Linked DNA regions of Acidaminococcus fermentans DSM 20731. The protein of the gene in region 3 interacts with the protein of the main gene of each other region in a pairwise test. Links are inferred from orthologs where the notes say so. Each region holds a gene or a part of one and is shown on either strand. Other genes may lie near its edges.

What was found. The genes of interacting proteins can lie anywhere in the genome.
Region 1: the proteins of rlmB (region 3) and ACFER_RS08290 interact in binary tests that used the Escherichia coli proteins (3 or more experiments, as listed by UniProt). The link is inferred for Acidaminococcus fermentans DSM 20731 from one-to-one orthologs.
Region 2: the proteins of rlmB (region 3) and tsaE interact in binary tests that used the Escherichia coli proteins (3 or more experiments, as listed by UniProt). The link is inferred for Acidaminococcus fermentans DSM 20731 from one-to-one orthologs.

Annotation. Positions count from the first base shown.
Region 1 is NC_013740.1:1,799,133-1,802,645, reverse strand. What follows is about bases 1-2,841. They hold ACFER_RS08290 (bifunctional ADP-dependent NAD(P)H-hydrate dehydratase/NAD(P)H-hydrate epimerase), read left to right. Parts: upstream 1-590; coding sequence 591-2,093; downstream 2,094-2,841. Other genes in these bases: ACFER_RS08285 (N-acetylmuramoyl-L-alanine amidase family protein), read left to right, coding at 2,218-2,841; acpS (holo-ACP synthase), read left to right, coding at 215-589; ACFER_RS08300 (replication-associated recombination protein A), read left to right, coding at 1-131. Outside these bases: more of ACFER_RS08285, read left to right, coding at 2,842-3,321; ACFER_RS08280 (GerMN domain-containing protein), read left to right, coding at 3,326-3,513. UniProt on the Escherichia coli protein: Bifunctional enzyme that catalyzes the epimerization of the S- and R-forms of NAD(P)HX and the dehydration of the S-form of NAD(P)HX at the expense of ADP, which is converted to AMP.
Region 2 is NC_013740.1:1,743,048-1,746,715, reverse strand. Bases 1-2,996 are described here. They hold tsaE (tRNA (adenosine(37)-N6)-threonylcarbamoyltransferase complex ATPase subunit type 1 TsaE), read left to right. Parts: upstream 1-1,256; coding sequence 1,257-1,736; downstream 1,737-2,996. Other genes in these bases: tsaD (tRNA (adenosine(37)-N6)-threonylcarbamoyltransferase complex transferase subunit TsaD), read left to right, coding at 2,880-2,996; rimI (ribosomal protein S18-alanine N-acetyltransferase), read left to right, coding at 2,412-2,867; tsaB (tRNA (adenosine(37)-N6)-threonylcarbamoyltransferase complex dimerization subunit type 1 TsaB), read left to right, coding at 1,741-2,442; pckA (phosphoenolpyruvate carboxykinase (ATP)), read left to right, coding at 1-953. Outside these bases: more of tsaD, read left to right, coding at 2,997-3,668. UniProt on the Escherichia coli protein: Required for the formation of a threonylcarbamoyl group on adenosine at position 37 (t(6)A37) in tRNAs that read codons beginning with adenine.
Region 3 is NC_013740.1:304,417-308,686, reverse strand. The notes cover bases 1-2,926. They hold rlmB (23S rRNA (guanosine(2251)-2'-O)-methyltransferase RlmB), read right to left. Parts: upstream 1,877-2,926; coding sequence 1,124-1,876; downstream 1-1,123. Other genes in these bases: ACFER_RS01310 (FprA family A-type flavoprotein), read right to left, coding at 1,986-2,926; sigH (RNA polymerase sporulation sigma factor SigH), read right to left, coding at 372-1,106; brxF (BREX-3 system P-loop-containing protein BrxF), read right to left, coding at 1-251. Outside these bases: more of ACFER_RS01310, read right to left, coding at 2,927-3,167; ACFER_RS01305 (alanine/glycine:cation symporter family protein), read right to left, coding at 3,447-4,270. UniProt on the Escherichia coli protein: Specifically methylates the ribose of guanosine 2251 in 23S rRNA.

The DNA.
Region 1 (3,513 bases), 1.5 Mb from region 3 along the record:
CCGCCATGCAGTGCCTGCCCGACGGGCTGAAGGACCGGAGCTATTACCATCCCACGGAACAGGGGCTGGAAGCCCGGTACAAGGAACGGCTCCGGCAGATCAAGGACTGGAAAAAACAGCATGGGATGTAAATGGAAAAGAAAGAGCACAGTTTTGCCATAGTTTTGTAACATTGTTTCAATAAGATAGAAAAGCGTGAAAGAAGGAATTGGATATGATTCTTGGCATGGGTGTGGATATCCTGGAAGTGGGCCGGATGGAACGGGCCCTGAAACAGGCCGGGTTCAAAGAAAAGACCTTTACCCGGGACGAAATCGAGTACTGTGAAAGCAAGGGCGCTCACAGCAGCGAATCCTACGCGGCCCGGTTTGCGGCCAAGGAAGCCCTGGGCAAGGCCCTGGGTACCGGCCTGACTCCGGGACAGCTCCAGCAGGTGGAAGTGCTGAACGAGGAAAAGACCGGGGCGCCCCGGCTCCATCTTATGGGCCAGCTGCGGGTGGCCGCTCTGGTGCGGGGCGTGGAACGGATCCATGTAAGCCTGAGCCATACGGCGGAAAATGCCATTGCCCAAGTACTGTTGGAGGGATAAGATGAAACTCATTGCAAGTGAAGCCATGAAAAAAGTGGATGCCAAGGCCATCGGGGAAATGGGAATCCCGGAGGCCGTCCTCATCGAGAACGCCGGACGGGCCGTGGCCGATGTGGCGGCGGACCTGATGGGGAATCCCCGGGAAAAACGGGTGATCCTGCTGATCGGGAAAGGAAACAACGGGGGAGACGGCCTGGCCGCCGCCCGGTTCCTGCTGAAACGGGGGGCTCTGGTGACCCTGGTGCTGGCGGAAGCCCCGGAAAGCTTCGGCCCGGGAGCGGCGCTACAGTACAAGATCTGCCAGAGCTTCCCTTTTACCATCCTCCGGTGGGAAAAGGACCAGAATGAAGTGCTCCAGGCCTGTGCCCAGGCGGATCTGTTCATCGACGCCCTGCTGGGGACCAGCTTCCATGGTAAAGTCCGGGAACCCATCCGGTCCCTCCTGGAAACCCTCCAGATGGTGCCGGTACCGGTGCTGGCGGTGGACATCCCCAGTGGGGTGGAAGCGGATCATGGGTATACGGACCTGGCCCTCCACGCCCGGGCCACAGTGACCATGATCGCCCCCAAACCGGGGCTGTACCTGTATCCCGGAGCCGGGTACACCGGGAAGATCATCCTGGCGGATCTGAATACCCCGCCCTCCCTGGTGCTGGAAGCGGAAAGCAATGCGGAGCTCCTGACGGAAGACCTGGTCCGGCACGTGCTGCCCAAACGGCCCCCCAATGCCCACAAGGGCATGAACGGCCGGGTGGGGATCCTGGCCGGGAGCCTGGGGTATGCCGGAGCGGCGGAACTTTGTTCCAAGGCGGCGGTCCGGGCCGGGGCCGGTCTGGTGACGTTGTACACCCAGCCGGAAGTGCTCCAGCCCCTGATCATCAAATCCACGGAGGTGATGGTGCGGCCGGTGACGGAAGCCAGCCTGAAGGCCTTCCGGAGATTTGACGTGGTGGCTGCCGGTCCCGGAGCAGGGAAAGCCCCGGAAACCGTCCAGTACCTCCGGGAACTGCTGCCCCAGCTGTCCCAGCCCCTGGTGCTGGATGCGGACGGCCTCAATGCCCTGGCTGGGGATGATGCCCTGCTGCAGTCCCTCCAGAAAAAAATCTTTACCCCCCATCCGGGAGAAATGGCCCGGCTGCTGGGGAAATCCACCGGGGAGATCCTCCAGGATCCGGTCCGGGCGGCCCTGGAAGGGGCGGCCAGATGGCAGGCGGTAGTGGTGCTGAAATGCACGCCGGTGGTGGTGGCCCTGCCCAACGGACAGGTGTTCATCAATACCACCGGCAATGAAGGCATGGCCACCGGGGGCTGCGGAGACGTGCTCACCGGGACCATTGCCGCCCTTTTGGGACAGGGACTGGACCTGGGCCAGGCCGCCTGCTGCGGGGTCTATCTCCAGGGGCTGGCCGGGGATCTGGCGGCGGAAGGCGGAAAGATCGGTCTTGCGGCCGGGGATCTGGTGACCCACCTGCCTGCAGCCCTGGACAAAGTGAAAAAGAGATAAAAGATGGCCGGCCCGCCGGGGCGGTCAGCCGGCCTGATTTGCATGGAACCTGGGAAAGTGTTACAATGGCCGGGTAGTCCGGGAGGCAGAAGACAGCCTGCTGCGTCCCAAGAGGAGGTTCAACGTGTTCAAAAAACTGCTGTTATTCTTTTTCTGCCTGGTGGCATGCCTGGGAACGGGAAATGCCCAGGCGGCGTCCAAGATCCAGGATGTGGTGTACGGGGTCAATCCCAACGGACGGCTGCGGATTGTCCTGGATACCAACCAGGCCACGAAATACAAAACGGAAATGCTGGACAATGAACTGCGGGTCACCGTCTACGGCAACCTGAAATCGTCCATTCCCCGGGTCACTACCCCCAAAAAGGCCACCTATGTTTCCAAGGTGTATCTGGAACGGAAAATCAATGCCACGGTGGTCCATGTGATGATGAAGAGACCCCTCCAGAAGGGGATGTTCAACGTGTTCAGCCTGAAGGAAGACAAAGTGGCCAAGCGGCCCACCCGGGTGGTGGTGGATGTGATCGCGGCGCCGCCCCAGAAGACCTTCACTCCCAAGCGGCCCAGCAGGCCTTCCAGCTCTCCCTGGCAGCCCACCCGGCCCAAACCCAGTTTTGGCAACACCTATTCCGTGGTGGGAGGCATCAGAGGCAAGCGGATCACCCTGGATCCGGGCCATGGGGGCACGGACCCGGGAACCCACGGACTGGTTACCGGCACCTATGAAAAGGACGTGACCCTGCCCATTTCCAAAAAGGTGAAGGCCCTGCTGGAAAAGAAAGGGGCCATCGTCTACATGACCCGGACCACCGACGTGGATGTGTACGGACCGGACGCCACCGATGCGGAAGAGCTCCAGGCCCGGGTGGATGTGGCGGAGAACAGCCATTCCGACATGTTCATCAGCATCCACATCAACGCCAGTGAAAACACCAGCGTGGGCGGGTTCTCCACCTACTACCATCCCAAGACCAAGTACGATATCCAGGTAGCCCAGTGCATCCAGGACCGGCTGATGAAGACCGCCGATGTGGATGACCTGGGGGTACGGTACGCCAACTTCTACGTGAACAAGCGGAGCACCATGCCCGGGGCATTGGTGGAATGTCTGTTCCTGACCAACAAAAGGGAAGAAAAGCTGCTGATCTCCGACTGGTTCCAGAACAAGGTGGCCAATGCCATTGCTGACGGTATCGAAGACTTCTACAACCAGCATCAAGGAGGCTGAGCCCATGGACAAAAGACTGACCCGCTGGACGGCGGCAGCACTACTGCTGGGGAGCCTGACTTTTTTGGGAGGCTGCAGTCCCCAGAACACCACCGTGAACCCTGACACGAAAAAGGAAACGGCTGCGGCGGATGCCAAGGCCGGGCAGAAGGGAGCCCAGGCTTCGTCCCGGACCCTGTACCGGGTGGGGAA
Region 2 (3,668 bases), 1.4 Mb from region 3 along the record:
TCCTGACCATGCACTGCTCCTGCAACGAAGGGAACAAGGGGGACGTGGCCCTGTTCTTCGGTCTGTCCGGTACCGGCAAGACCACTCTGTCCGCCGATCCTCAGCGGTCCCTGATCGGGGATGACGAACACGGCTGGGGGGACAACGGCGTATTCAACATCGAAGGGGGCTGCTATGCCAAGTGCATCGACCTGACGGAAGACAGCCAGCCGGAAATCTACCGGGCTGTCCGGTTCGGTGCCGTTATGGAAAACGTGGTGGTGGATCCCAAGAACGGGGTACCTGATTTCTCCGACAGCAGCATTACGGAAAACACCCGGGTGGCCTATCCTCTGGATTACATCCCCAATGCCAAACTGCCCAGCATGGCCGGCCATCCCAAGAACATCATCTTCCTGACCGCTGATGCCTTCGGGGTGCTGCCTCCCATCTCCAAACTCACCAAGGAACAGGCCATGTACCATTACCTGACCGGGTACACCAGCAAGGTGGCCGGTACGGAACGGGGCATCACGGAACCCCAGGCCACTTTCTCCACGGCCTTCGGGGCACCCTTCCTGCCTCTGCCTCCCCTGACCTATGCCAAGCTGCTGGGTGAACGGATCGCCAGACATGACACCAATGTGTACCTGGTGAACACCGGCTGGAGCGGCGGCCCTTACGGGGTGGGCAAACGGATGAAACTGGCCTATACCCGGGCCATGATCCATGCGGCTCTGGACGGGGAACTGGGCAAGGAAGGCTGGACCACCATGCCCATGTTCGGGGTTTCCATCCCCAAATCCTGCCCCAACGTGCCCAGCAATGTGCTGAATCCCCGGAGCACCTGGGAAGACAAGGCCGCCTACGACGAAACTGCCCGGAAACTGGCCCGTCTCTTCCAGGAAAACTTCAAGAAATTCCAGGGCGAAGTCACCGACGACATCGCCTCCGCCGGACCAGTGGTGGAATAAAGAGAAAAGGGGCTGTTGCATGAGCAACAGCTCTCTTTTTTCTGTCAGCTGCCGATGGAAATCAATTTTACAATTGATTTTGAAACAGCATAAACCGTAGGGGGTGCAGGCCCGGCGCCCCGCAAAACACATGGTCAGCTGCTGATTTGGCGGGCGACCGGGCCTGTCGCCCCTGCGGGAACGATTTATACGACTATTGCCGTTGACAGCTGACCGCTGATAAGGGTGTGTGAAAGGCATTTTTCACACACCCTTTTTTATGCTATAATTATAAATTGCAATGAACGGGAAGGCGGTGTTTGTATGGCAGAAGCGGTCTATTGTGCCGATGAAGCGGCTACGGAAGCCCTGGGACGGAAACTGGGGAGCCTGTGCCGGAACGGGGATGTGATCCTGCTCAACGGAGATTTGGGCACGGGAAAGACCTGTCTGGTGACAGCCGCATCCGTGGCCATGGGGGTACCGCCCCAGGAAGTGACCTCTCCCACTTTTTCTCTGATGAATGTGTATCACGGGAAGACGCTGAACGTGAAGCATTTTGACCTGTACCGGATCAACTGGCCGGAAGAACTGGAAGACATCGGGTTTTCTGAATATGCCGGGGGAGACGGGGTCACCTTCATCGAATGGGCGGAACTGTTTCCGGATGCCATGCCGGAAGAGAATCTGGAACTGAAACTGACCCGTGAAGGAGAAGGCCGCAAGGTGGAACTGCTCCCTCACGGCAAACCATATGAAGAGTTGGTCCGGGCCCTGTTGGCCCAGAAGGACCAGGAAGGTTGAAATCGTGTTGACATTGGGAATCGATACGGCGACCCGGGTATGCTCCGTGGCCGTCTGTGACGGAAACAAAATCCTGGGGAGCCTGGAAGTGAATGTGGGGCTCACCCATTCAGAAGGGCTGGTGCCCCAGCTGGAAACCCTGCTGAAACTGGCCCGGGTGAAAAAAGAAGACCTGGAACTGATCGCCGTCAGCCGGGGCCCCGGTTCCTTTACCGGGCTGCGGATCGGCATGGCCACCGCAGAAGCCATGGCCTACGCCCTGAACCTGCCCCTGACGGCGGTGGATACCCTGGAAGTCATCGCCTACAACCTGCCGGTGGCCGGGGTGCGGCTGACTCCGGTGCTGGATGCCCAGAAGGGAAACCTGTACGTGGGCAGCTATGTCTGGGACCGGGACCATCTGGTGGAAACCGAGCCGGTGCAGATCGTTCCCGGCAAGGAACTGGCGGCCCGGCTCCAGGAGGGGGACCAGCCGGCCATCCTCATGGGAGAATGCCACCGGGTTTCCGGGACGGAAGCCTGTGACCGGGTGACCCTGGCTCCGGAAAGCGCCCGGCTGCCCAGAGGGTCTTCCGTGGCCATCCTGGGAGCGGCCCGGTACGTGCCCGGCGGGAATCTCCACAGCTATTTCGGCATGGACCCCTTCTACATCCGCCGGTCAGAAGCGGAGGAATTATGGGAAAAGAGACATCCGGAAGGACGGTAAGGCCCCTTGTCCGGGAAGATCTGTCCTGGCTGCTGCCCCTGGATGCAGGGTCTTTTGCGGAAGCCTGGACGGAAGACACCTGGGGGGATGAGCTGGAAGGCCGGCTCAGCCATTATATTGCCCTGGAAGAAATGGGGGTGCCGGTGGCCTTCGGGGGCTTCTGGCTGGTGGCCGGAGAAGCCCAGGTGATGAGGCTGGCAGTGGATCCCCGGCGGCGGGGAGAAAAGCTGGGGCTGGCCCTGGTGGAAGCCATGGTGGCGGAAGCCCGGAAGCTGGAGGCCGTGGAAATGACCCTGGAGGTCCGGGAGGGGAACACCCCGGCCCGGCGGACCTATGACCATCTGGGATTTACGGAATGCGGCCGGCGGCGCGGCTATTACGGAGACAACGGGGAAGCGGCGGTGCTCATGCGCCGGGACCTGTGAAACGAGGAGATTATGACGGAAAAAGCAATCAATATATTGGGAATCGAAAGCAGCTGTGATGAAACCGCTGCCGCGGTGATCCGCAACGGACGGGATGTGCTGTCCAATGTGGTGTCCACTCAGATCCTGGTCCACCGGAAATTCGGCGGGGTGGTGCCGGAAATCGCTTCCCGGAAGCATATCGAACATGTGATGCCGGTGATCCACAAGGCTCTCACCGATGCGGAAATGACCCTCCAGGACGTGGATGCCATTGCGGTGACCTACGGACCGGGGCTGGTGGGGGCGCTTCTGGTGGGCCTTTCTGCAGCCAAAGGACTGGCACTGGGCAGCGGCAAGCCGCTCATCGGGGTGAACCATCTGGAAGGCCATGTATTCGCCAATTTCCTGGCAGATCCGGACCTGAAACCGCCGTTCCTGGCCCTGGTGGTCAGCGGGGGCCATACCTCCCTGCTGGTGGTGGAGGACTACAACACCTTCCGTCTCCTGGGCCAGACCCGGGACGATGCAGCCGGAGAGGCCTTTGACAAAATCGCCCGGTTCATGGGGTTGCCTTATCCTGGCGGACCGGAAATCGAGCGACTGGCCCGGAACGGGAATCCCCAGGCGGTGGAATTTCCCCGGCCCCTCCTGCCCGGATGCTTCGATTTCAGCTTCAGCGGCCTGAAAAGTGCCGTGATCAACCATATCCATACGGAAGAACAGCGGAAAAGCGGGTTCCGCCGGGAAGATGTGGCGGCTTCCTTCCAGCAGGCCATTGTGGATGTGCTGGTAAAGAAAAGCCAGGAAGCCCTCCAGTCC
Region 3 (4,270 bases):
TCTCCCCGGTGTCCAGCCAGTTCTTCCGTCAGCATGGCGGGAGCCTGTTCCTTCCGTTCACTGGGCAGCAGCTTCAGGAATTCTTCCGTGATCAGCAGCCGGGTATCCACATAATCCCAGCCCTTGGCTTCTGCAGCTTCCCGCAGCAGTTTGCTTTTGCCGCTGCCGGGTTTCCCGGTAACGATCAGGACTTTTTCTTCCTTGCCCTGTACAGCTTCCACCTGTTTCAAAAATTCTTCCATTTGACTCATGTGTATCGCCCTCCCTTGTGACGCATGGATTTTTCCGCTTTTGATACAATGTTATTCGCCGCCGGAAAAGAGAATTCCTGCAAACTGCTTTTTTCTTCTTTGGAAGCGGCAAACAAATTGTCAGATTGTTTCAATTCTATCATTCTTGTCCCGGTGGTTCCGGAGATGTTCCTTGGCAGCCATGATGAGCAGGCCCTTGTTCAGGGTCATCAGGTCCAGTTCATGGTTCCGGCTGGCCAGGTATTTTTCCAGTTTCCGCTTGACCCGCTGCAGCGCATTGTCGATGGATTTGGTGGTCCGGTGGAGTTCCTGGGCAATCTGCTGGTAGCTTTTGCTTTCCAGATATTTGCACAGGGCCTCCCATTCCAGGTCACTGAGCATGGTGCTCACATTCCGCTCGATGTCATTGAACGCTTCCTGATCCACCAGCAGGTTTTCCGGATCCACTCCGTGACTGCCTCCCAGCATGTCCAGGAGCGTCCGTTCCTTGCCTTCCTCGAAGACTGGTTTGTCCAGGGACACGTAACAGTTCAGGGGACGGTGTTTCTGCCGGGTGGCGCTTTTGATGGCAGAGATGATCTGGCGGTTCACGCAGATTTCCGCAAAGACCTTGAAAGACGCCTGCTTCCCGGGCCGATAATCCCGTATGGCCTTGAACAGGCCGATCATCCCTTCCTGGATGATGTCTTCCTTCTCGGCGCCCACCAGGAAGTACCGGGTGGCTTTGAGACGGATGAATTCCTTGTACTTGTCCAGCAGATAATCCTGGGCCTGACGGTCATCCCGGTCCTGGATCAGCTGGATCAGTTCTTCGTCAGACAGGGTATCATAGAGTTTTCGAAGTTCTTCCTGCAATGGATCCTGCCTCCTTTTCACCCCTTTTTCCGTGCTTCCAGGATCCGCTGCCGGACAATGTCGTACAGAAGGATCCCGCCGGCCACGGAGGCATTCAGGCTGGATACCTGTCCCAGCATGGGGATCCGGACGATGAAGTCGCAGTTTTCCTTCACCAGCCGTCCCAGTCCCTTGCCTTCCGCCCCCACAACCAGGACCATGGGGCCGGTAAGGTTGGCATCGAAATACTGGTCTTCCCCGTCCATATCGGCCCCGGCGATCCAGAAGCCCCGTTTCTTCAGCTGCTTCATGGTCTGGGGGATGTTGCCGATCTGGATCACCGGCACATATTCAATGGCTCCGGCAGAAATCTTGGCCACCACCGCATTGAGGGGGCAGCTCCGGCGCTGGGGCAGCAGCACCCCGTGGACCCCTGCCGCATTGGCCGTCCGGATCAGGGCACCCACATTCTGGGGATCCTGGAGCTCGTCCAGGAGCAGCAGCAGCGGCACTTCTCCCCGGCTTTCCACCCGGGCCAGCACCGTATCCAGATCCTGGAAGGCCACGGGAGCCCCCTGGGCCGCCACGCCCTGATGGCGGACTCCGTCAGCCAGACGGTCCAGCACTTCCCGGGAGACTTTTTCCACCGGGATTTTCTGTTCCTGGGCCAGTTCCAGGATCTCACTGAGGCTGCCTCCGTGGGAACCTTCCTGGACCAGGACCTTGTTGAAGGGACGCCGGCTGCGCAGGGCTTCCCGCACCGCATTCCGTCCCACAATGAACTCTTCCATGCTTCCTCCTGATATGAGGGTGGGGTTGCCGCTTCTGCGACAACCCCATTCCCTGTTGTCCCGGCCAGTCCCCCCGCCTTCCGGCATCGGCGGACCGGGCCGTCAGATTTTATTCACCCTTGCTTACCTTTTCAGCAAAGTCAAAGCCGTACTGTTCTGCCGCTTCCAGTTCCTTGGGCAGCGGACGCCATTTCACATTATAACCGGGCAGCAGTTCCATGCCGGAATCCCTGATCATGGCTTCCATGTCTTTTTCGGCACCGCCGGCCCAGCCGTAGGTCCCGAATGCTGCAGCTTTCTTGCCGGTGGGTTTCAGCCCCTTCAGATAGGTGAGGAACCCGCCGATGGTGGGCATCATGCCGGAATTCTGGGTGGGAGAACCGATCAGGATCCCTTTGGCAGTGAGCAGGTCGCTGACGATGTCCGCCTTCAGGCTGCTTTCATACCGGTAGAGTTTTACCCGCATGCCCTGTTTTTCGATGCCTTTGATCATGGCCCGGGCCATGGCAGCCGTACCGCCCCACATGGTGTCGAATACCACCAGTACCCGATCCACGGTTTCTCCCTTGCCCCAGGATTCATACTGGTTCAGGATGTCGTCGATGTGGGAACGCCAGATGCAGCCGTGACAGCTGCAGATCATCTTGAGGGGCAGGCTCCGGACCAGTTTCACCGTGTTGGGCACCAGTTTCCGGTAAGGCATCAGGATGTTGGCAAAGTATTTCTGGGCTTCGAACAGCATGTTTTCCACTTCGGTTTCGTCATCAAACAGCTTGCTGCAGCAGTAATGCTGACCGAAGGCGTCACTGGAGAACAGGATCTGTTCTTCCGGACAGTAGGTGACCATGGAATCCGGCCAGTGGAGCATGGGAATGGGCTGGAAGGCCAGGGACCGTTTCCCCAGGCTCACCGTATCCCCCTTCTTCACGATCTGGGTCTTGAAGATATCCCCGTAATGTTCCTTCAGTTCGTTGGCCCCCTGGACCGTGATCAGGAAGGTGGCATTGGGGCAGGCCTTGGCCAGAGCAGGCAGGCTGCCGGAATGGTCCGGTTCCACATGGTTCACCACGATGTAGTCGATTTTTTCCGGATCCACGATGGTCCGGATATTGCACAGCTGTTCCTCGGCAAAGGGAGCTTTTACCCCATCGATCAGACAGATTTTTTCATCCATGATCAGGAAGGAGTTGTAGGTAACCCCCCGGGGAGTGGCAAAGCCGTGGAAGTCATGGAGGGTCCAGTCCCGGATCCCCACTTCATATATATCGCTGACAATGGTACGAGCTTTCATGTCGAGTCTCCTTTCAAAATAGGCAATTCCATTTTCGCCCTATCATTATACTATTTTCTTCTTTCCATGACAATTTAAAAAAGGGGGGTGTTGCATAAGCAACAGCCCCTCTTTCAGGTCTCGAGTCGTGAGTCGTGAGTTGCGGGCTTGTTGATGCAGACCAAAGACCCCTTCTGACATATTCCAACCGGTTTTGTCTCAACCTTCTATAGAAAAAAGAGCAACCGGCTTAAACGTCCAGGCTCGCGACCCGTGACCCGCGACCAGGGTGTGAATGATTCACACCCCCTTCTTCTCCGCTTTCACATGTTCCATGTATTTCCGGGTTTCGGCCACCACTACGCCGGACAGACCCAGCAGGGCAATCAGGTTGGGGATGGCCATCAGGCCGTTGACGATATCCGCCAGGATCCAGATGGATTCCAGTTTCAGGAAGGCCCCGCAGCCCACCAGGATGATGAAGCCGATCCGGTAGGGCATGATCCCTTTGGTCCCCACCAGATATTCCATGCACCGTTCTCCGTAGTAGTTCCAGCCCAGGATGGTGGTGAAAGCAAAGAGCACCAGCCCCACCATGAGCATGTACCCACCGAAGGAAGGATAGGCCTGGAGGAAGGCCGCATTGGTCAGGGCCGCCCCGTTCAGGTCCGTCTTCCACAGACCGCTGATCACCACCACCAGACCGGTCATGGTGCAGATGATGATGGTGTCGATGAAGGTACCGGTCATGGAGACCAGGCCCTGTTCCGCCGGCCATTTGGTCTTGGCGGCAGCCGCCACGATAGGGGCGCTCCCCAGACCGGATTCGTTGGAAAATACCCCACGGGCCACCCCGTTCCGCATGGCGAACAGGACACTGGCTCCCAGGAAGCCGCCTACGGCAGCCGTGGGATGGAAGGCATCATAGAATACTTCCGCAACGGCTCCGGGCACCTTGTCCGCAAAGATCACCAGGAATCCGATGGTGGAAGCCATGTAAATCACAGCCATGGCCGGCACCACTTTGGAAGCGGTCTTGGCAATGCTCTGGAGGCCTCCCAGGGTAATGGCCGCCACCAGGATGGTGAGCACCACTGCGGTGTAGGTCACCGGGATCCCGGCAT